One region of the Stenotrophomonas sp. YJH_SMC_94-11 genome, then DNA from elsewhere that is predicted to be linked to it. Evidence: predicted binding sites of a transcription regulator. Region 1 holds the regulator's gene; each other region holds the start of a gene.
What was found. Region 1 encodes FliA, which starts transcription of late flagellar genes. Its sites were predicted from a motif close to TAAAGTTTNNCNNNCNNNGGCCGATAA; they were not measured.
Positions count from the first base shown of each region.

Region 2: AC5P74_RS02995 (GGDEF domain-containing protein) is a predicted target of FliA. The motif match lies at 3,432-3,458, and genes of this name have one in related genera.
Region 3: AC5P74_RS06910 (GGDEF domain-containing protein) is a predicted target of FliA. The motif match lies at 3,145-3,171, and genes of this name have one in related genera.
Region 4: AC5P74_RS10310 (methyl-accepting chemotaxis protein) is a predicted target of FliA. The motif match lies at 3,613-3,639, and genes of this name have one in related genera.

Region 1 covers NZ_JCAFTR010000016.1:19,029-24,167, forward strand. The annotation lists gene flhF (flagellar biosynthesis GTPase FlhF) at 1-736, shown strand, start outside; gene AC5P74_RS19695 (MinD/ParA family ATP-binding protein) at 723-1,610, shown strand; gene AC5P74_RS19700 (RNA polymerase sigma factor FliA) at 1,607-2,350, shown strand; gene cheY (chemotaxis response regulator CheY) at 2,408-2,800, shown strand; gene AC5P74_RS19710 (protein phosphatase CheZ) at 2,800-3,405, shown strand; gene AC5P74_RS19715 (chemotaxis protein CheA) at 3,408-5,139, shown strand, end outside.
Region 2 covers NZ_JCAFTR010000001.1:653,938-659,076, forward strand. The annotation lists gene AC5P74_RS02970 (LysR family transcriptional regulator) at 1-658, shown strand, start outside; gene frmR (formaldehyde-responsive transcriptional repressor FrmR) at 729-1,004, shown strand; gene AC5P74_RS02980 (S-(hydroxymethyl)glutathione dehydrogenase/class III alcohol dehydrogenase) at 1,063-2,172, shown strand; gene AC5P74_RS02985 (YqcC family protein) at 2,181-2,525, shown strand; gene fghA (S-formylglutathione hydrolase) at 2,548-3,378, shown strand; gene AC5P74_RS02995 (GGDEF domain-containing protein) at 3,566-5,011, shown strand.
Region 3 covers NZ_JCAFTR010000003.1:27,108-32,246, forward strand. The annotation lists gene AC5P74_RS06900 (winged helix-turn-helix transcriptional regulator) at 1-305, opposite strand, end outside; gene AC5P74_RS06905 (MFS transporter) at 384-1,601, shown strand; gene AC5P74_RS06910 (GGDEF domain-containing protein) at 1,697-3,112, opposite strand; gene AC5P74_RS06915 (TonB-dependent siderophore receptor) at 3,399-5,139, shown strand, end outside.
Region 4 covers NZ_JCAFTR010000004.1:316,806-321,944, forward strand. The annotation lists gene AC5P74_RS10280 (APH(6) family putative aminoglycoside O-phosphotransferase) at 1-221, shown strand, start outside; gene clpS (ATP-dependent Clp protease adapter ClpS) at 326-652, opposite strand; gene AC5P74_RS10290 (hypothetical protein) at 765-1,238, shown strand; gene AC5P74_RS10295 (NUDIX hydrolase) at 1,240-1,701, shown strand; gene mnmA (tRNA 2-thiouridine(34) synthase MnmA) at 1,698-2,840, shown strand; gene hflD (high frequency lysogenization protein HflD) at 2,837-3,451, shown strand; gene AC5P74_RS10310 (methyl-accepting chemotaxis protein) at 3,668-4,858, shown strand; gene AC5P74_RS10315 (hypothetical protein) at 4,957-5,139, shown strand, end outside.

The DNA.
Region 1 (5,139 bases):
CATGCAGATTCCGCTGGAGACCGAGGCGCACCGAGGCCGCGGCCTGATGCTGGGGCTGATCTCGCGCAAGCTGCCGATCGCCCCGGTCGACCCGCTGGAGGAAGGCGGCGTGATCGCGCTGGTAGGCCCGACCGGCGCCGGCAAGACCACCACCATCGCCAAGCTGGCCTCGCGCTTCGCCGAGAAGCACGCGCCGCGTGACGTCGCCCTGGTCACCACCGACACCACCCGCATCGGCGCCCGCGAGCAGCTGTATGGCTATGGCAGGCAGCTCGGCATCGCCGTCCACGAGGCCAACAGCGGCACCGACCTGGACCAGCTGCTGGAACGCCTGAAGGACTACAAGCTGGTACTGATCGACACCGCCGGGCTGGGCCCGCGCGACCGCGCGCTGGCCGCCCAGCTGCAGTGGCTGCGCGCCGCCCGCCAGGTGCGCACCCTGCTGGTGCTGCCGGCCAACACCAGCTTCGGCGACATGGACGAGGTGGTCCGCCGCTTCGGTGCCGCCAACCTGCAGGGCCTGGTGCTGAGCAAGCTGGACGAAACCGGCCGCTTCGGCAACGCCCTGTCGGTGGCCGTGGACCATGCCCTGCCGATCACCTGGGTGACCGATGGCCAGGACGTTCCGGACGACCTGCACCGGGCCAGTGCGGCCAATCTCGTACTTCGCCTTGAAGATTTGCGCCGAGCGGCCGATATGCCCTGCAACCCGGAGTTGAACCATGCCGTCGCGTGAGTACGCCAAGCTGACCAAGACCTTCCCGCTGTCGGCCACCCGCAGCGAGCCGCTCGGCCCTGTGCGCACCATCGCCGTGACCGGCGGCAAGGGCGGCGTGGGCAAGACCAACGTATCGGCCAACCTGGCCGTGGCGCTGGCCGGCATGGGCAAGCGCACGCTGCTGCTGGACGCCGACCTCGGCCTGGCCAACATCGACGTGATCCTGGGCTTGAATCCCACCTTTACGCTGGCCGACCTGGTTGCCGGCCGCTGCTCGCTGGACGATGTCATCGTCGAAGGCCCGAACGGCGTGCTGGTGGTCCCGGCCGCGTCCGGCCGCCGGCACATGGCCGAGCTGGCCCCGGCCGAGCACGTCGGCCTGGTCAACGTGTTCTCCGAGCTGGAGCGCGAGCTGGACATCATGGTGGTGGACACCGCCGCGGGCATCACCGACGGCGTGCTGACCTTCTGCCAGGCCGCGCAGGACACCGTGGTCGTGGTCTGTGACGAGCCGGCTTCAATCACCGACGCCTACGCGCTGATCAAGGTGCTGTCGCGTGAACGGGGCGTGGACCGCATCCAGGTGGTGGCCAACATGGTGCGCGACCCCAATGAGGGCCGCGTGCTGTACGAGAAGCTGACCCGCGTCTGCGAGAAGTTCCTCGCCGATGTCTCGCTGAACTACCTGGGCTGCGTGCCGCAGGATGACTGGCTGCGCCTGTCGGTGCAGCGCCAGCAGCCGGTGGTGAAGGCCTACCCGTCCAGCCCGTCCGCACTGGCGATCACCGAGATCGCGCGCCGCACGGCCCGCTGGCAGGCGCCGACCGAACCACGCGGCGGCGTCGAGTTCTTCCTCGAACGCATCCTCAAGCAGCGCGGGGTGGCGGCATGAAAGGCGCGGCCCAGTACAGGGAAGTCCAGCGCTCGGCGGCCAACGACGTCATCGCCCAGCACTCGGACCTGGTGCGGCGCATCGCCCACCATCTGGCCGCGCGCCTGCCGGCCAGCGTCGAAGTCGACGACCTGATCCAGGCTGGCATGATGGGCCTGATCGAGGCTTCGCGCAGCTACGACGCCGACCAGGGCGCCTCGTTCGAGACCTATGCCTCGATCCGTATCCGTGGCTCGATGATCGACGAGATCCGCCGTGGCGACTGGGTGCCGCGCTCGGTGCACCGCCGTGCACGCGATGCTGCCGCCACCATCCGCCGCCTGGAACAGAGCAGCGGACGCGCCGCCAGCGCCACCGAAGTGGCCGCCGCGATGGAGATGCCACTGCCCGAATATCTGCGCCTGATGGAAGACGCCGCGCGTGGCCAGGTGCTGAGCCTGGAGTCGCGCATTGAGGACCAGGGCGAGCTGGACACGGTCGCACAGGGTGGCCCGACCCCGCAGCAGGTGCTGGAGCGCAGCGAGTTCGGCCGCGAGCTGGGCAAGGCCATCGGCCATCTGCCCGAGCGCGAACAGCTGGTGCTCTCGCTCTACTACGAGCAGGAACTCAACCTGAAGGAGATCGGCGCGGTGCTCGGCGTGAGCGAGTCGCGGGTCTGCCAGATCCACGGCCAGGCCGTGCTGCGCCTGCGCGGCCGGCTGAAGGTATTCGAGGCCGTCGACGCCGGCCTCGAAGAATGAACATCCCCGAGGCAGCTGCCCCCGGCCGCCCGGAATGAACAACAAAGGAACTCTGCTTTGAACAAGAACATGCGCATCCTGATCGTCGACGACTTCTCGACCATGCGTCGCATCGTCAAGAACCTGCTGGGCGATCTGGGCTTCACCAACACCGCCGAAGCCGAGGACGGGCATGCCGCGCTGTCGCTGCTGCAGAGCCAGCCGTTCGATTTCGTGGTCACCGACTGGAACATGCCGGTAATGACCGGCATCGAGCTGCTCAAGGCGATCCGTGCCGACGCCAAGCTGAAGACCCTGCCGGTGCTGATGGTCACCGCCGAAGCCAAGCGCGAGCAGATCATCGAAGCGGCCCAGAACGGCGTGAACGGCTACATCATCAAGCCGTTCACCGCGCAGACGCTGGAAGAGAAGCTCGGCAAGATCTTCGAACGCCTGGCGGCCAGTGCCTGATGGATACCACGGTCGACAAGAATGCCCTCGCCCTGCGCCTGCAGGAAGCACTGGACGCACTGGAGTCCGGTGACGAAACCGCCTGGCGGCAACGCATCGACGGACTGGTCGCGCTGCGCACGCAGCCGATGATGAGCGGCCTCTCGCGGCTGGCCCGCGAGCTCGGGCAGGCCCTGGGTGAACTGCCGACCGTACCCAGCGAGGCCGGCGAACTGGACGATGCCTGCGCACGCCTGGACCACGTGGTGGCGATGACCGAACAGGCGACGCACCGCACCCTGGACCTGGCCGAGGAATGCCGCAGCCTGACCGAACAGTTGCGCGCCGAAGGCCTGCAGCCGGGCCAGGATGCACAGCTCGAGCGCATCCGCCACAACCTCACCGAGATCGCCCTGACCCAGAGCTACCAGGACCTGACGGGGCAGATCATCCGTCGCGTGGTCGGCATCGTCCGCCGTGTGCATGAGGGCTTCGGCGCGCTCGGCCTGCCGCCGGAACAGCATCGCACCGATCCGGAACTGGCCGGGCCGGCACTGAAGGGACTGGACCGCCACGCGGTCTCGCAGAACGACGCCGACGACCTGCTGTCGGACCTGGGGCTGTAAGCATGAGCGCGGTATCCGACGACATCACTGCCGATTTCATCATCGAGGCGCAGGAAATCCTGGATCGCCTGGGCGAACAGCTGGTGTCGCTGGAGCAGGCACCACAGGACACCGAGCAACTCAACGCGGTGTTCCGGGGCTACCACACGCTCAAGGGCGGCGCCGGCTTCCTCGGCGTCACCGCCATGGTCGAGTTGTGCCACGCCGCCGAAGAAGCGCTGGGCATCGCGCGCGCGGGCCAGGCCGTGCTGCAGGCCCATCACTTCGATGCCGCCCAGCAATCGCTGGACTACCTGCAAGCGATGCTGGATGCAGTTTCCTCCGGCACCGAGCCGGGCTATGCGCCGCCGGAGCTGATCGCCCAGTTCGACATGCATGGCGGTGCCGTGGCTGCACCCGCCGCCGCAGCAGCTCCCGCTGCGGGTGGCAGCGACCTGATCACCGACGACGAGTTCGAGGCCCTGCTCGACCAGCTGCACGGCGGCAACGCACCGACTGCGGTGGCGCCAGCAAAGAAGGCCGACGACGGCCTGATCAGCGAAGACGAGTTCGAAGCCCTGCTCGACCAGCTGCACGGTGGCGCCGCACCCGGCGCCAAGCCCATCGCTGCGGCAGCGCCCGCACCGATCGCGGGACCACGCCCACTGGCCGCACCGGCCGCACCGGCACCTGCAGCGGCGACCAAGCCGGCCGCCAAGCCGCTGGCCGAAGCCGAACACACCGTGCGCGTGGACACCAAGCGCCTGGACGCGATCGTCAATCTGATCGGCGAACTGGTGCTGTCACGCAACCGGCTCAAGACCCTGCGTGCGCGCCTGCGCGACGAGGAACTGGACCGCGCCGTGTCCACCCTGGACATCGCCACCGCGCGCCTGCAGTCGGCGGTGATGCGTACCCGCATGCAGCCGGTAGGCAAGGTCTTCTCGCGCTTCCCCAAGGTCGCCCGAGACGTTGCCCGCTCGCTGAAGAAGGAAGTGGACCTGGAGCTGATCGGCGCCGAGACCGAGCTCGACCGCAACCTGGTCGAAGCGCTGGCCGACCCGCTGGTGCACCTGGTCCGCAACGCCATCGACCATGGCGTGGAAATGCCCGACCTGCGCGAAGCACAGGGCAAGCCGCGGATGGGCCATGTACGCCTGTCGGCCCAGCAGGAAGGCGACTACGTCAGCATCGAAGTGCAGGACGATGGCGCCGGCATCGATCCGGAGAAGCTGCGCGCGAAGGCACGCGAGAAAGGCCTGATCGATCCAGAAGCCGCTGCCCGCCTGAGCAGCGAGGAGTGCCTGCACCTGGTGTTCCTGCCCGGCTTCTCGACCAAGCAGCAGGTCACCGATATCTCCGGCCGTGGCGTTGGCATGGACGTGGTGCAGTCGCGCATCCGCGAACTGAGTGGCCAGATCCAGATCCAGTCGGAGCTGGGCCGCGGCAGCCGCTTCCTGATCCGCGTGCCGCTCACCCTGGCGATCCTGCCGACCCTGCTGGTGCAGGCCGGCGAAGACGTCTATGCGCTGCCGCTGGCGCGCGTGATGGAAGTGCTGCACGCACCGCGCACCTCGCTGGGCTGGTTCGATGGCCGCGCCGTGCTCGACCGCCGTTCGCACACGCTGCCACTGGTGGATCTGCGCCAGTGGCTGGATGTGACGCCCGCCGCCTCGACCCTGCTGACCATCGTGGTGCTGCAGGCCGGCGAAGCGCGCTTCGGCCTGGTCGTGGACCAGGTCCGTGGGCGCGAAG
Region 2 (5,139 bases), on a different contig from region 1:
GGCCTGCCTGGGGTCGGCCGGCCTGCCCAGCGGACGGCTGCGCATCGACATGCCATCCTCGTTCGGGCGCCTGGTGGTGCTGCCGGTGCTGCTGCGCCTGTGCCGGCAATACCCGGACCTGCAACTGACGATGACCTTCACCGATCACTTCGTCGATCCGGTCGAAGAGGGCATCGACCTGCTGATCCGCTTCGGCGGATTGCACCAGGCCGAACATCTGGTCGCGCGCCGGCTGGGTCGCCAACGACTGGTCACCTGCGCATCGCCGGAGTACCTGCGGGCGCATGGCGTGCCGGGCAGCGTGGAGGAACTGTCGCAGCACCGCAGCATCGTTGGTTTCCGCCACGGCCAGCCGGTGGCGTGGCGGATCGGCAGGGACGATGCCGAGGGAACGTTCATCCCGAATGCGACCTACCAGCTCAACGATGGTGACGCGGTGATCGATGCGGCCATCGCTGGGCTGGGCATCTGCCAGATGCCCATTTCACTGGTGCGCCGTCATCTGGATTCCGGCGCGCTGCAATCGGTGCTGGATGCGCACATGCAGCGGCATATCGACATCCATGCGCTGTGGCCACCGACCCGCCACCTGCGGCCGAAGGTGCGCTACGTGGTGGATGAGCTGGCGCGGTTGGCGGGTGAGGGATTGTTCGACTGAGCTGGCCACGATTGAGTTCCTGCTGGCTGCTTGTATACTATCCCCCAGTATAGTTCCTGGGTGGTTCGCCATGCCGCACTCCCCCGAAGAGAAGAAGAAGGTCCTGGCCCGCGTGCGCCGCATCCGCGGCCAGTGCGATGCGCTTGACCGCGCGCTGGACGCCGGCGCCGACTGCGGGCCGGTGCTGCAGCAGATCGCCGCCATCCGTGGCGCGGTCAACGGCCTGATGTCCGAGGTGATGGAGGCCCATCTGCGCGAGGAATTCGGCCAGCCCGCTGCCTCCGACGAGCAACGCGCCGAACGCGTGCGCGACATGAGCGCGTTGATCCGCTCGTACCTGAAATAAACGACGGCGCAACATGGCGCCGCCCATCCTGTCATTGCCTGTCCCTGGAGAAGCCATCATGAAGTCCCGTGCCGCCGTCGCCTTTGGTCCCGGCCAGCCGCTGCAGATCGTCGAGATCGACGTCGCCCCGCCGAAGAAGGGCGAAGTGCTGGTGAAGATCACCCATACCGGTGTCTGCCACACCGATGCGTTCACCCTGTCCGGCGATGACCCGGAAGGCCTGTTCCCGGTGGTGCTGGGCCATGAAGGCGCCGGCATCGTGGTGGAAGTGGGCGAGGGCGTGACCAGCGTCAAGCCGGGCGACCACGTGATTCCGCTGTATACCGCCGAGTGCGGCGAGTGCCTGTTCTGCAAGAGCGGCAAGACCAACCTGTGCGTATCGGTGCGTGCCACCCAGGGCAAGGGCGTGATGCCCGACGGCACCAGCCGCTTCAGCTACAACGGCGAGCCGCTGTACCACTACATGGGCTGCTCGACCTTCAGTGAGTACACCGTCGTTGCCGAAGTCTCGCTGGCGAAGATCAACCCGGACGCCAACCCGGAACACGTCTGCCTGCTCGGCTGCGGTGTCACCACCGGCATCGGCGCGGTGCACAACACCGCCAAGGTGCAGGAAGGTGACAGCGTGGCGGTGTTCGGCTTGGGTGGCATCGGCCTGGCGGTGATCCAGGGTGCGCGCCAGGCCAAGGCCGGCCGCATCATCGCGGTGGACACCAATCCGTCCAAGTTCGAACTGGCGCGCGAATTCGGCGCCACCGACTGCATCAACCCGAAGGACTTCGACAAGCCGATCCAGCAGGTCATCGTTGAAATGACCACCTGGGGCGTGGACCACAGCTTCGAGTGCATCGGCAACGTCAACGTGATGCGTGCGGCGCTGGAATGCGCGCACCGTGGCTGGGGCCAGAGCGTGGTGATCGGCGTGGCCGGTGCCGGGCAGGAGATCTCCACCCGCCCGTTCCAGCTGGTGACCGGCCGCAAGTGGATGGGCACTGCCTTCGGTGGCGTGAAGGGCCGCAGCCAGCTGCCGGGCATGGTCGAGGACGCGATGAAGGGCGACATCGAACTGGCCCCGTTCGTCACCCACACCATGGGCCTGGACAAGATCAACGATGCCTTCGACCTGATGCATGAAGGCAGGTCGATCCGTTCGGTGGTCCATTACTGAGCCGCAGCGTGGGCTGGTTCGATGCCTTGCGCAGGCCGCGTGCGGAAGATCCGCGCGCGGCCCTGGTTGATCCGATCGAGCAGGCGTTGCGCGTGCTGGGTTGGGTCGAAGGCGTCGTGGGTCCGCCGCGCGCAGTGGACTCACCCTTCGGCATTGATGAAATGCCGTTCGAGCACTGGCTGGCGCAGGTGTTCCTGCCGCGCCTGCACGAAGCCCGCGCCGATGGCCAATGGCCACCGCGCAGTGACGTGGCGGTCGCGGCGTACCGCAACCTGGACGGCCAGCCTGGTGTCGAACCGCTGCTGCGCCTGCTGTCGCAGCTGGATGAGTTGATCAACACACGTGACGGCTGACGCCGGCACGCAGGAGAGTTCCATGGAACGTATTGAACACCGCGCCTGTTTCGGCGGTTGGCAGGATGTTTACCGCCATCGTTCGACCACGCTGGGCTGCGACATGCAGTTCGCCGTGTACCTGCCGCCGCAGGCGGAAACGCAGAAGCTGCCGGTGCTGTATTGGCTGAGCGGGCTGACCTGCACCGAGCAGAATTTCATCACCAAGGCCGGTGCGCAGCGCTATGCAGCCGAGCACGGCGTAATCATCGTCGCGCCGGATACCAGCCCGCGCGGTGATGACGTGGCCGATGCCGAGGGCTATGACCTGGGCAAGGGGGCGGGGTTCTACCTCAACGCCACCCGTGCACCGTGGGCGAAGCACTACCGCATGCATGACTATGTGGCGCAGGAACTGCCGGCGCTGATCGAGGCGAACTTCCCGGTCACCGGCGCGCGTGGCATCAGCGGCCACTCGATGGGTGGCCATGGTGCGCTGGTGATCGCGCTGCGCAACCCGGGGCGCTACCGCAGTGTGTCGGCGTTCTCGCCGATCGTCGCGCCCAGCCACGTACCGTGGGGGCAGAAGGCGTTCACGGCTTATCTGGGCGACAACCCAGCCGACTGGGCGCAGTGGGACGCGTGTGCGTTGCTGGCGACGGCCAGCGAGCGCCTGCCGTTGCTGGTCGACCAGGGCGAGGCGGACGAGTTCCTGCAGACCCAGCTGCAGCCGCAGCGCCTGCAGGAGGCCTGCGCCGCAGCCGGCCATCCGCTGACCCTGCGCCTGCAGCCGGGCTACGACCACAGCTACTATTTCATCGCCAGCTTCATCGGCGAGCACGTCGCCCACCACGCTCGCGCCCTGCACGCCTGAGGGCTTTCCGGTAGTGCCGGCCGCTGGCCGGCAATCCCAGGGGAACACAGGGCTGCGGGTTGCCGGCCAGCGGCCGGCACTACCGTGGCGGTGCACGCAGACTGTCGTTTTGCCGCAATGGATCACGCCGCCGTGGCGCGCCGGCGCGTTATGGTGCGCCCATACGGCTTTGTGGATCGGGGGATGCATGCCGGTAGTGCTGGCGCTGCTGTATGTGCTGTGCCATGGCCTGGTGCTGACCCTGTGGCCGGGCCCCGCCGGGGCGGGATCGTTCGTGTTCCTGACCGGTGCTCCCTTGCTGGCGGCGACCGCCTGCCTGTGGCGGGCGCGCCGCGACAAGGCGGCGCTCGGCTGGCGCGCCACGGCAGCGGCGCTGCTGCTGTGGGCCGGCGGCATGGCCTTCAACATGATCGACGCGCTGGGGGCTGGGCGTGCAGACATCACCCCTCGCGCCAGCCTGTTCCTGTATGTGCTCTACGGCGTCCCCCTTGTGTTCATCCTGGCCCGCGCGCGACGCGAGCGGCTGAGCATCAGCTTGATCGATGCGGCCATGGCGGCACTGTTGGGCATGCTGTTCTTCGTGCATGCGCAGTCCTTTGCTGACCGGGTCGAGAGTGACCCGCTGGCGTTGTCGAACATGCAGCGCATGTTCGACATCCAGAACCTGTGCATTGCCGGCTTTGCGGTGGTGCGCTGGCTGGCCGGCGACATCCCCGAGCGGCGCAGCTTCTTCCGGGTGCTGGCGCTGTACGCATTGGTCTATCTGCTGGTCGCCTACTACATCAACCATTACACCTCGGAAGACGCTTTCGGCGCCTACAACGATCTGCTGATCGATCTGCCGTTCCTGCTGCTGACGCTGCTGGCGCTGAGCCAGGCACCCGTACCGGTCTTCGTGCCGCATCCTCGGATGGCGCGCACGGTACAGGCGGCGGGTCCGATGATCCTGCCGTTGCTGCTGCTGGTGGTCGGCACCCTGGTGGTCGACCACGCGCGGCCTCTGGCAGTCACCGGCTTCGTGGTGGCGACGCTGGGCTTCGGCCTGCGCAGCATCCTGTTGCAGGTGGACCTGATGGAACGGCAGGCCTCACTGGACAAGCTGGCGCGGCAGGATGGCCTGACCGGGGTGGCCAACCGCCGCGAGTTCGACGCGCTGCTGTTGGCTGAGTGGAACCGCGCACGACGCAGTGGCACCGAGCTGGGCCTGCTGCTGCTGGATATCGATCACTTCAAGGCCTTCAACGATCGTCATGGCCATCCTGCCGGAGATCGCTGCCTGCAGGCCGTGGCCGCAGTCCTGAAGGCCAATGCCGGCCGCGCCGGTGACAGCGTCGCACGCTATGGCGGCGAGGAATTTGCGGTGATCGTGCCCGGGAGTGCCTTGTCGGGCGTGCTGGCGCTGGCCGAACGCCTGCGCGGGGCGGTGGAAGCGCTGCCGTTGCCGGAAGGATCGGTCAGTATCAGCATCGGCGTGGGCTACCTGCATCCGCCGGCCCTGGCCAGTGCCGATCAGTTGCTGGCGGACGCCGATGCCGGCCTGTACGCCGCCAAGCGTGCAGGCCGCAACCAGGTGGTCCTGCATGCGCACGTGCTGGACGACGAAGGCAGCGCGCACGGCAGGATGGACTGCTGAGCGCGACCAGCCCGTGGCGTGCTGACGGCGTGGTGTCGTCAAACCGCCTGATCGTGTGCTCCCAGGCCAATCCAGTTCGCCGCTGGTCGTACAGAACCAGCCTGCTGGGCGTACCGCCCGTCCAGGGA
Region 3 (5,139 bases), on a different contig from region 1:
TCGAAGCGATGGCGCTCACCCCATTGGCGCAGCGCGACCAGCACCGGAAACAGCGCCTGGCCCGCGCCGGTGAGCACGTATTCCTGATAGGCCGAGCCGTCGGAGGCCGGTTGCAGTTGCAGGATGCCGGCCTCGACCAGCCGGCGCAGGCGATCACTGAGGATGTTGCGGGCGGCGCCAAGGCTGCGCTGGAAGTCGCCGAAGCGGCGGACGCCGTCGAAGGCATCGCGGATCACCAGCAGTGCCCAGCGATCACCGAGCAGGTCGGCGCTGCGGGCAACGGGGCAGGGGCTGTCTGCGTGCATGGCGATCTCCGTCCTATGTGGTTGCAGTTTAAAACCAAAGTAGCTAGCCTGCATCTAGTTTCAAATTGCAACTACAAGATGAGTGCCGCATCTCTTCCCCGCCCGCTGCTGGTCCTGCTTGCGGTTGCCGCCGGCGCCAGCGTTGCCAATGTCTACTACGCGCAACCGCTGCTGGATCAGCTTGCACGCGCCTTTGTACTGGACCGGGCCGTGGCCGGCGCGGTGCTGGCTGCCACCCAGGCCGGCAGCGTGCTGGCGTTGCTTGGCCTGCTGCCGCTGGCGGACCGCGGTGACCGGCGACGCCTGCTGCGGCTGCAGCTGATCGCACTGGTGCTGGCCCTGTTGTGGCTGGCGGCGTCGCGCACGGCGAGCTGGCTGTTGTCTGGCATGCTGCTGGCCGGATTGCTGGGCACGGCGCTGACCCAGGGCCTGATCGCCTACACCGCCACGCTGGCACCGCCTGAGCAGCGCGGTCGCATGGTTGGCGTGGTGCAGGGCGGAGTGTTCATCGGCCTGCTGCTGGCGCGCGTGGTGTCGGGTACGGTGGCGGCGGCCTTTGGCTGGCAGATGGTCTACCTGCTGTCCGCGGTGGTGATGGCGGCATTGGCGGCGCTGCTGTGGCAGCGCTTGCCCGCAGTACCGGTGCCGTCGGTCCCGCCGCAGTGGCGCGACCTGCTGGGCTCGATGCTGGGCATGCTGCGCCGGGATCGAACGCTGCGCGAGCGTGGTCCGCTGGCATTGCTGCTGTTTGCCGGACTCAACGTGTTCTGGGCGGCGGCTCCCTTGCCGCTGTCGGCCCCGCCGCTGCAGTGGTCCACTGCGGCCATCGGTGCGCTCGGCCTGGCCGGGGTGGCAGGTGCATTGATGGCGTCGCGGGTCGGGCACTGGATGGACCGCGGTTTTGCCGATCGGGTCAGTCTTGGCGCGCTGCTGTTGATGCTGGTCGCGTGGTGGCCGCTGCTGGGCCTGCCGCAGTCGCTGTCGTTGCTGCTGCTGGGCGTGATCGTGCTCGACCTCGGCGGCCAGGCACTACATGTTTCGAACCAGGCATTGTTGCTGCGTGCACCGGCGGAACAGCATGGGCGCCTGGTGGCGTTGTACATGCTGTTCTATGCGGTGGGTAGTGGTGCCGGTGCGGCTGCCGGGCCCTGGATGCAGGCCCGGCACGGCTGGCCTGCCGTGTGCCTGCTGGGTGCAGGCATCGCGTTGCTGGCGCTGCTGTGGTGGGCGGGGTGGGGAGTGGTGGCGTTCAATGCATCGGCTGGCGCGCGGACCGGTAAAGTCGACTGTCGGTAGAGTCGACTGTCAGTCGACTGCTCTTCGCCCCGCGTGCGAAAAATTCCGCGCTGCGCGCGATAGTCGACCAGCGGTCGACTCTACCTGTCCTGTCGTCATCGCTGCAACGCACGCCGGCCCGGGGCTTCCTGCAGGTCCCCGCTGGCCACCACCACGCGGTTGCGGCCGCTGCGCTTGGCCTCGTACATCGCCGCGTCGGCACGTGCCATCAACCGTTCGTAGTCCGGGTGGCCATCATGGCCGGCCACGCCGATGCTGGCAGTCAGCGACAGAACCTGGCCGTTGGCCAGTGCCACTGGCGACTGCGCGATCTGCCGGCGCAGGCTCTCGGCGATCACCGAGGCCTGTGACTCACTGGCGGCAACCAGCACCACCACGAACTCCTCGCCGCCGTAGCGGAACAGGTAGTCGCTGCCGCGGGTCAGCTGGCCGAGCAGGCCGGCGACGTGCTGCAACGCGCGGTCGCCGGCATCGTGGCCGTGGCCGTCGTTGATCGCCTTGAAGTGATCCAGGTCGAGCAGCAGCAGCGAGAACGGCGTGCGATTGCGCGTGGCCAGCTCGATCTCCCTGCGCAGCACGGTAGGCAGGAAGCGGCGGTTGAGCAGGTTGGTCAGGGCATCGCTGCCGGCATCCAGTTCACCGATGCGCTCGAACAACAGCGTCATCAGGGTACGGATGGCGGCCAGGTCCTCGCGAATGGCCGGCAGCACCGCCAGTCGTTGCGCCGGGGTGTCATGGTTTGCCCGCTGCAGGTTGCCGTCGATGCGGGCCATCAGCTGGCCGACCTGCTGGGTTTCGCTGCTCTCGCCGAAGCTGGGGATGCCCTTGTGGGTGAACCACAGGCCGAATTCCGAGGTCGCCAGGCTGGCGCTTTCGCCGGCCTGCACGTGGCCGGCGAGTGCGTAGAGCAGGGCGTTCTCCCAGTCCAGCAGCAGTGCACGCTGGCGCTCGCGTTCGGTACCGACATTCTGCACCAGCGAGAACAGCCGGTAGGCAGCATCGGCACGGGTGGAGCGCTCACGTGCATGGGTGTAGGCCAAGGTCATGCCTTCCATGGCGATGTCCATGATCGCGCTGAGGCAGTCGATGGCGGCGAACGCGGTGGCGCTGTCGGGCGCGTCGTCGCGCAGGCGCACGAACAGTTCGTGCTTGAGCACGCGCGCGCCGCGGGTGACCAGATCGACCGGAATGCCGACCCGGGCATGCACATCGCCGATCACCCGCTGCGAGGCTACGGTGCCGGCAATACCGTCGGCATCGGTGGTCAGCAGCTGCACCAGCCAGCGCTGCATGGCCGGCTGCAGGCGCTGCTTGACCTGGTCATGGGACAGGAAGCGGCGTGCACGCGCGTCCTGCAGCAGTACTTCGTAGAAGCGTTGGGCCAGCGCCGGCGGGGCATCGGCGGCGGCATCGCGCAGCAGCGCGGTGGCGGCCGGCCCGGCCTGCTGCAGGCAGTGCTGCCAGGCCTCGGCCAGCGGCTGGCTGGCATCGTCCAGTTGAGGTGGTTCCACGTCGATCTCTGACTGCGCACGCCAAACCACGGGTATCGGCCGTGGTGGCGTGCGGTTGATGGCGGGTAAGCCGGCCAGTTTAAGCGCGATGCAGGGTTGCACGGTGCGCAAAGCACATCGGCGCCACTGCGGCAATGAGTGAACGCATTTGAGAATCACTCGCATTGATGGGAGAATGCGCGCACGGATCGGGCCGCAGGCGACTGCAGCGACGCTCCGCCTCCCCCTCGTCGTTGCCTCAAGCCCTTTGCCAGAGGCCCCGTTGCCCTGCCAGAAGGTCCAGATCATGTCTCCTGCCGTTGTCCTTTCGCCGCGCCCGCTGGCGCTTGCCGTTGCCGCCCTGCTGGCGGGCAGCGCCCTGACCGCCCAGGCTGAAACCGACGCCACCGATATCGACACGGTGCATGTCACCGCCTCGCAGATTGCCCGCCAGGCGTTGGGTACCTCGACCATCACCGCCGAGGACATCGCCCGGCGCCCGCCGGCCAACGACATCGCCGAACTGCTGCGGACCATGCCGGGCGTCAACCTCACCGGCAACAGCGCCTCGGGCCAGTACGGCAACAACCGCCAGATCGACCTGCGCGGCATGGGCCCGGAAAACACCCTGATCCTGGTCGACGGCAAGCGCATCGGTGCGCGTGATGCCGTGCGCATGGGCCGCAGCGGTGAGCGCAATACCCGCGGTGACACCAACTGGGTGCCAGCGGAAATGATCGAGCGCATCGAAGTGCTGCGCGGCCCGGCGGCGGCGCGCTATGGCTCCGGTGCGTCCGGCGGCGTGGTCAACATCATCACCAAGCGCCCGACCGGCGACCTTGCCGGTGCGGTCGACCTGTACGGGCTGGTGCCTGAACACAGCGCCGAAGGTGGCAGCGAGCGCGTCGGCCTGCAGCTGAGTGGGCCGATGACCGACACGCTGTCGTTCCGCCTGTACGGCAACCTCAACAAGACCGACGCCGATTCACTCGATCTCAACCGTCAGTACGCCACCCAGCCGAACGCAGTGCCACCGGCTGGCCGCGAGGGCGTCAAGAACCGCGACGTCAACGCGCTGCTGCGCTGGGACGTGACCGCCAACCAGGTGGTCGAGTTCGAGGCGGGTACCAGCCGCCAGGGCAACATCTACGCCGGCGACCGTGCGGTCAGCACCACCGGCACTTCAACCGGCGTTGATCTGGCGGCGCTGGCCGACGGCAAGGCGGAGACCAACCGCATGTACCGCAACACCGGCGCGATCAGCCATCGTGGTCGCTGGGGCGATGTCACCTCGCGGGTGACGGCCGCGGTGGAAGCGGTGAACAACTCGCGCATCAACGAAGGCCTGGCCGGTGGCCCGGAAGGCAGCTTCAACGGCACCGACTGGTCGACCTCGCGCCTGCGCAACTACCAGCTGGACGGTGAAGTCAGCTTCCCGACCACGCTGGGTGGTGCCGAGAACATCTGGACGCTGGGCTTTGAATACCTGGACAGCCGCCTGACCGACCCGTACTCGATGAGCCAGTCCAGCAGCAGCGGCGGTGGCATCCCGGGGCTGTCGGCTGATCGTGCGCGCGGCAAGGCCGATGCGCAGACCACGGCGGTGTTCGTGGAAGACAACATCTACCTGGGCGAGCGCTGGATCGTTACCCCGGGCCTGCGCTTCGACCACCACAGCCAGTTCGGCAACAACACCAGCCCCAGCCTCAACGCGCAGTTCCGTATCAGCAGCGACTGGGTGGTGAAGGGCGGCATTGCCCGCGCGTTCAAGGCGCCGAACCTGTACCAGTCGAATCCGGACTATCTCTACTACACCCGCGGCAACGGCTGCCCCAATGCGCTGCCGAGCCTGGGCGCCGGTTGCTACATGCGCGGCAACGCGGACCTGAAGGCGGAAACCAGCCTGAACAAGGAACTGGGCATCGAGTGGGCACCGCAGAGCGGCTGGCAGGCGTCGTTGACCTACTTCCACAACGACTACAAGGACAAGATCCAGGCCGGCTACACCCAGATCGGGCTGACCGCCGACACCAAGGGCCGCATCTTCC
Region 4 (5,139 bases), on a different contig from region 1:
ATCTCTGTGGCCCGGGCATCCACGTGGCCACGCGGCCGGAGCGGTTTGCTGCCCGGCTGGAACAGGTCAGCGCACTGGCCGGCCTGGAGCGCACGCGCCTGCTGCGCTGGATCGCGGCCAGCATGGCGCTGTCGGCAGTGTGGTTCAGGGATGACGGCGACCCGGCCGAGGTCGACGAGGCGGTGGCGCGGATGGCGCTGGAGGCGTTGGCGGAGGCCTGATCCAGCTGTAGAGCCGAGCCTGCGCTCGGCTGCTGCTGGCAGAGATCTGGATGCCTGGGTGAACAGCACCCGAGCGTGGGCTCGGCTCTACAGGTCGGGGGCGGTCAGGCCTTTTCCATCGTGCACAGCAGCGGATGCTGGTTCATCCGCGAGTACTCGTTGACCTGGGCAACCTTGGTCTCGGCCACTTCGCGGGTGAAGACACCGCAGACGCCGCGGCCGCGGGTATGAACGTGCAGCATCACTTGGGTGGCCTTGTCCAGGTCCATGCTGAAGAACTGCTGCAGCACATCCACCACGAAATCCATCGGGGTGTAGTCGTCGTTGAGCAGCATCACCTGGTAGAACGGCGGCGGCGCCACTTCCGGGCGCGCGGGCTCGACGGCAACGCCGTGCTCGTGCTGGGAATCGGGGGAGGACTCATGGGGCATCCATCCATTATAGGGGCTCGGGCAGGCCTGCGTCGGCCCGCCGCAGATTGGACGGCACGCACGCCCACCGTCACAATTGCACCCTCTCCCAACACTGTTTCACAGGATCTTCATGAAAAGGACCCTTCTTCCCGCCCTGCTGATCGCGCTGGCCGCTGCCGGCTCTGCCACTGCCGCAACCAGCGCCGACAAGTCCGTGGCCCGCCATCTGGACAAGCTGGGCTATACCTACGAAGTCGACGAGGATGGCGACTACCGCATGGTGTTCGACGTCGAGGGTGACCGCACCCAGATGGTCTACGTGCGCTCGGCGGTGGAGGATTTCGGCAGCCACAACATCCGTGAGATCTGGTCGCCGGCCTACAACGCCAAGACCAAGCAGTTCCCGGTGGCCGTGGCCAACCGCCTGCTGGAGGATTCGCAGGACGCCAAGATGGGGGGCTGGGTAAAGCAGGACACCACCGCCATGTTCGTGGTGAAGATCGACGCCGATGCCACCCCGGACCAGCTCAGCGACGCCATCGATGCGGCCATCCGCACCGCCGACGCGATGGAGCTGGAGCTGACCAAGAAGGACGAGTTCTGAGTTGAACGCCACGCCGGACCCGCGCTGGGCACCGCACGCCACCGTCGCCACGGTAGTGGTTGACGGCGGCCGCGTGCTGCTGGTCGAAGAGACCATTGAAGGCCGCCAGGTGCTGAACCAGCCGGCCGGCCACCTCGAGCCAGGCGAAAGCCTGGCCGAGGCAGCCCTGCGCGAGACCCGGGAGGAAACCGGCTGGACCGTGCAGCTGACCCATTTCATCGGCTGCTACCAGTGGACTGCCGGCGACGGCACCGCCTTCCTGCGCTTCTGCTACGCAGCACACCCGGTCTCGCACGACCCGGCCCAACCGCTGGACACCGGCATCGACCGCGCGTTGTGGCTGACCCCGGCCGAGCTGCAGGCCGCCGGCGAGCGCCAGCGCAGCCCGCTGGTCTGGCAGGTGGTGGCGGATTACCTGGGTGGCCAGCGCCATCGGCTTTCGCTGGTCCGGGAGGTCGCATGAGCACGCCGCGCGTGATGGTGGGCGTCTCGGGTGGTGTCGACTCTTCGGTCGCCGCCTGGCGCTTGGTCCAGCAGGGCGAGGCCGTGGCCGGCCTGTTCATGCAGAACTGGGCCGACGACGGCAGCGGTGACTGCCGTGCCGAGGATGACCGCCGCGATGCGGTCGCCGTATGCGGCCTGCTCGGTATCCCGTTCCACTTCCGGGACTTTTCCAGCGAGTACTGGCAGGGCGTGTTCGAGCACTTCCTGGCCGAATACGCCGCTGGCCGCACGCCGAACCCGGACGTGCTGTGCAACCGCGAGGTGAAGTTCAAGCATTTCCTGGATGCCGCCCGCGAGCTGGGCGCCGAGCGCATCGCCACCGGCCACTATGCGCGGGTGACCCAGCGCGGCCACCACTGGCTGCTGCTGCGCGGTGCCGACCGCTCCAAGGACCAGAGCTACTTCCTGCACCAGCTGGGCCAGGAGCAGCTGGCGGCCACCCTGTTCCCGATCGGCGACCTGGAGAAGACCGACCTGCGACGGATTGCGCGCGACGTCGGCCTGCCGACCCACGCCAAGAAGGATTCCACCGGCATCTGCTTCATCGGCGAGCGGGATTTCCGCGAATTCCTCGGCCGCTACCTGCCGGCCAGGCCCGGCCAGATCCTTGACCCGGCCGACGGCAGCGTGATCGCCGAACATCCGGGCGTGTTCTATTTCACCCTGGGCCAGCGCGAGGGCCTGAACATCGGCGGCGTACGCGGCCGCCCGGCCGCACCGTGGTACGTGGTCGGCAAGGATGTGGCCAGCAACGTGCTGTACGTCGACCAGGACCGCGACAGCCCATGGATGCTGTCCGAGCGCCTGCGATCGGAGCCGGCGCATTGGATCTCGGGCTCGCCACCCGCGCGACGCTTCGAATGCACCGCCCAGACCCGCTACCGCCAGCCCGATGAGCCGTGTACGGTCGACGTGCTGGACGATGGCAGCGTGCTGGTCACCTTCGCGCGCCCGCAGCGTGCCGTTACCCCCGGTCAATCGCTGGTGCTGTATGACGGTGATGTGTGCCTGGGTGGCGCGGTGATCGCCGCCACCGATGCGCCGCTGGAACAGCGCCTGCGCACCACCCCCTCCCCTTTTGAGGTAATCGCTGCATGAGTTTCACTGTCGACGACCGCGTCCTGGCCTTGGCCGGCATTGCCCAGGCCCTGCAGCAGGTACGCCGCATCGCCGATACCGGCCATTCCGACGCCGCCGCCGTGCGCACCGCCGTGGACAGCGTGTTCCGTGTCGATGCGTCCTCGCCGCAGGCGGTATTCGGTGACCGCCATGCACTGAAGGCCGGGCTGCGCCTGCTGCACAACTATTTCCGCAACCAGGGCCAGGATCCGATCCTGCCGAAACTGGCGCTGTCGGTGCTGCAGCTTGAGCGCCGCTTTGTTCAGGATGGCGCCACCGTGAACAAGGTTGCTTCGGGCATCGAGCGTGCCCAGCGCCAGGCCACCGAACTGGGCGACAGCGGCCACCCGGATGTGCTGGCCAGCCTGGGAAGCCTGTACGCGGACACCATCAGCCACCTCAAGCCGCGGGTGATGGTGCAGGGCAACCCGCACTACCTGGGCCAGGCCGGCGTGGTGGCCGAGATCCGTGCCCTGCTGTTGGCCGCGGTGCGCTCGGCAGTGCTGTGGCGCCAGCTGGGCGGCAGCTACTGGGACTTCCTGTTCGGCCGCAAGGCGATGATCGAGGCCGTGGACCGGCAGCTGGCGTAAGGGTGTGGGGTCAGAGCCCTTTTCCATGAAAAGGGATCCGACCCCGCCGCTGCCTACCCAAGGGTCGGATCTCTTTCCGGCACGGAAAGGGCTCTGACCCCGAAGCCGCCAAGCGCAGGAAAACCGGCGCATTCAGAATGCACTTGCAAGCACATCGACGTTAAAGAGAAAGGGGGTACGGCCGATACATCCTCCGTGCACCTCCCGAGAACGTCCATGTACTCACGCATTTTCATCCGTCTGGCCGCCCCCCTGGCTCTGACCCTGCTGCTCCCCTTCGCCATCGGTTTCGAATGGCCGGCCGCCCTGCGCTGGGCGATCCTGACCACGATGACGCTGAGCTGGCTCGGCTTTGCGTGGTGGACCACCCGCGCCCAGGCGCATCGTTCCCCGGAACATGCCCGTGTCCTGCGTGAGCAGGACCAGCTGCTGACCGAACTGCGCAACTTCGTCGGCAACGAAATCGACGGTTCGCGTGGTGAAGTGGAACGCGCCCGCGACCTGATCCGCCAGGCGGTCTCCAGCCTGGGCGGCAGCTTCGATGCGATGAACCGCAAGTCGCGCCAGCAGAGCCAGGCGCTGTCGCGCATCGTCGACCGCGCCGGCGATGAAGGCAATGCCGGCCTCGACGTTGCCCGTTTCGCCCAGCACGCCAGCCACCGCATGGAACAGCTGGTGGAAGCGCTGGAACAGGTGAGCGGCCAGAGCAGCACCACCGTGCAGCACATCGACCAGATGGCACAGCACCTGGATGGCATCTTCGCGCTGCTGGAAGACGTCAAGTCGATCGCCGACCAGACCAACCTGCTGGCGCTGAACGCCGCCATCGAAGCCGCGCGTGCCGGTGAAGCCGGACGAGGCTTCGCGGTGGTCGCCGACGAAGTGCGCAACCTGTCCGAGCGCTCGACCACCTTCAACGAGCAGATCCGCAAGCTGGCGCACAGCTCCAAGGACGCCATCGCCAAGGTGCGCGAGACGGTCTCGCACATGGCCTCGCGTGACATGGACCGCTCCCGCGAAGCACGCCAGGAAGCGGCGGCAATGCTCGACAATGTCGCGCAGATCAATGCCTCGCTCGGCGACGGCATGCGCGAAGTCTCCGAGTGCGCACGTGCGATCGATGGCAGCGTGGCCGAAGCCGTGCGCGCCCTGCAGTTCGAAGACATCGCCACCCAGGCGCTGGGCGGCGTGCACACCCACCTGGACCGCCTGACCGCGATCAACCGTGAAGCGGTGGCCCTGCAGGAACTGCTGCACCGCAATGGCGGCGTGTTCGACGAAGAGATCGCCACGGCCCTGCAGCGCACAGGCAACCGCCTGCGCGAACTGCGCAGCGAATGGGAACGCCCGCCGCACAAGCCGGTTGCCCAGCAGAGCATGGGTGCCGGCACGGTAGAGCTGTTCTGATCCTGATGTCCGCTGCCCTCGCCGGCAGCCCGCAAGGCCCCGGTTCGTCCGGGGCCTTTGCCTGTGACCCGCCGCTGGATGCATCCTGTACGCGCACCATGACCCTGATCCGCGCCCTGCCCTCCCTCACCGACACCGAGCGCCCGCGCAACGCGAGCGTGCGTGAGCAGCTGCAAAAGCTGGAAGAGGTCGCCCGCGAGGAAATCTGCGAGCTGCAGCAGCTGGCGGACGCGCGCCCGGCGCCGTCGCCGGCGGACGAGGAACTGCTGGGGCTGGCGTGG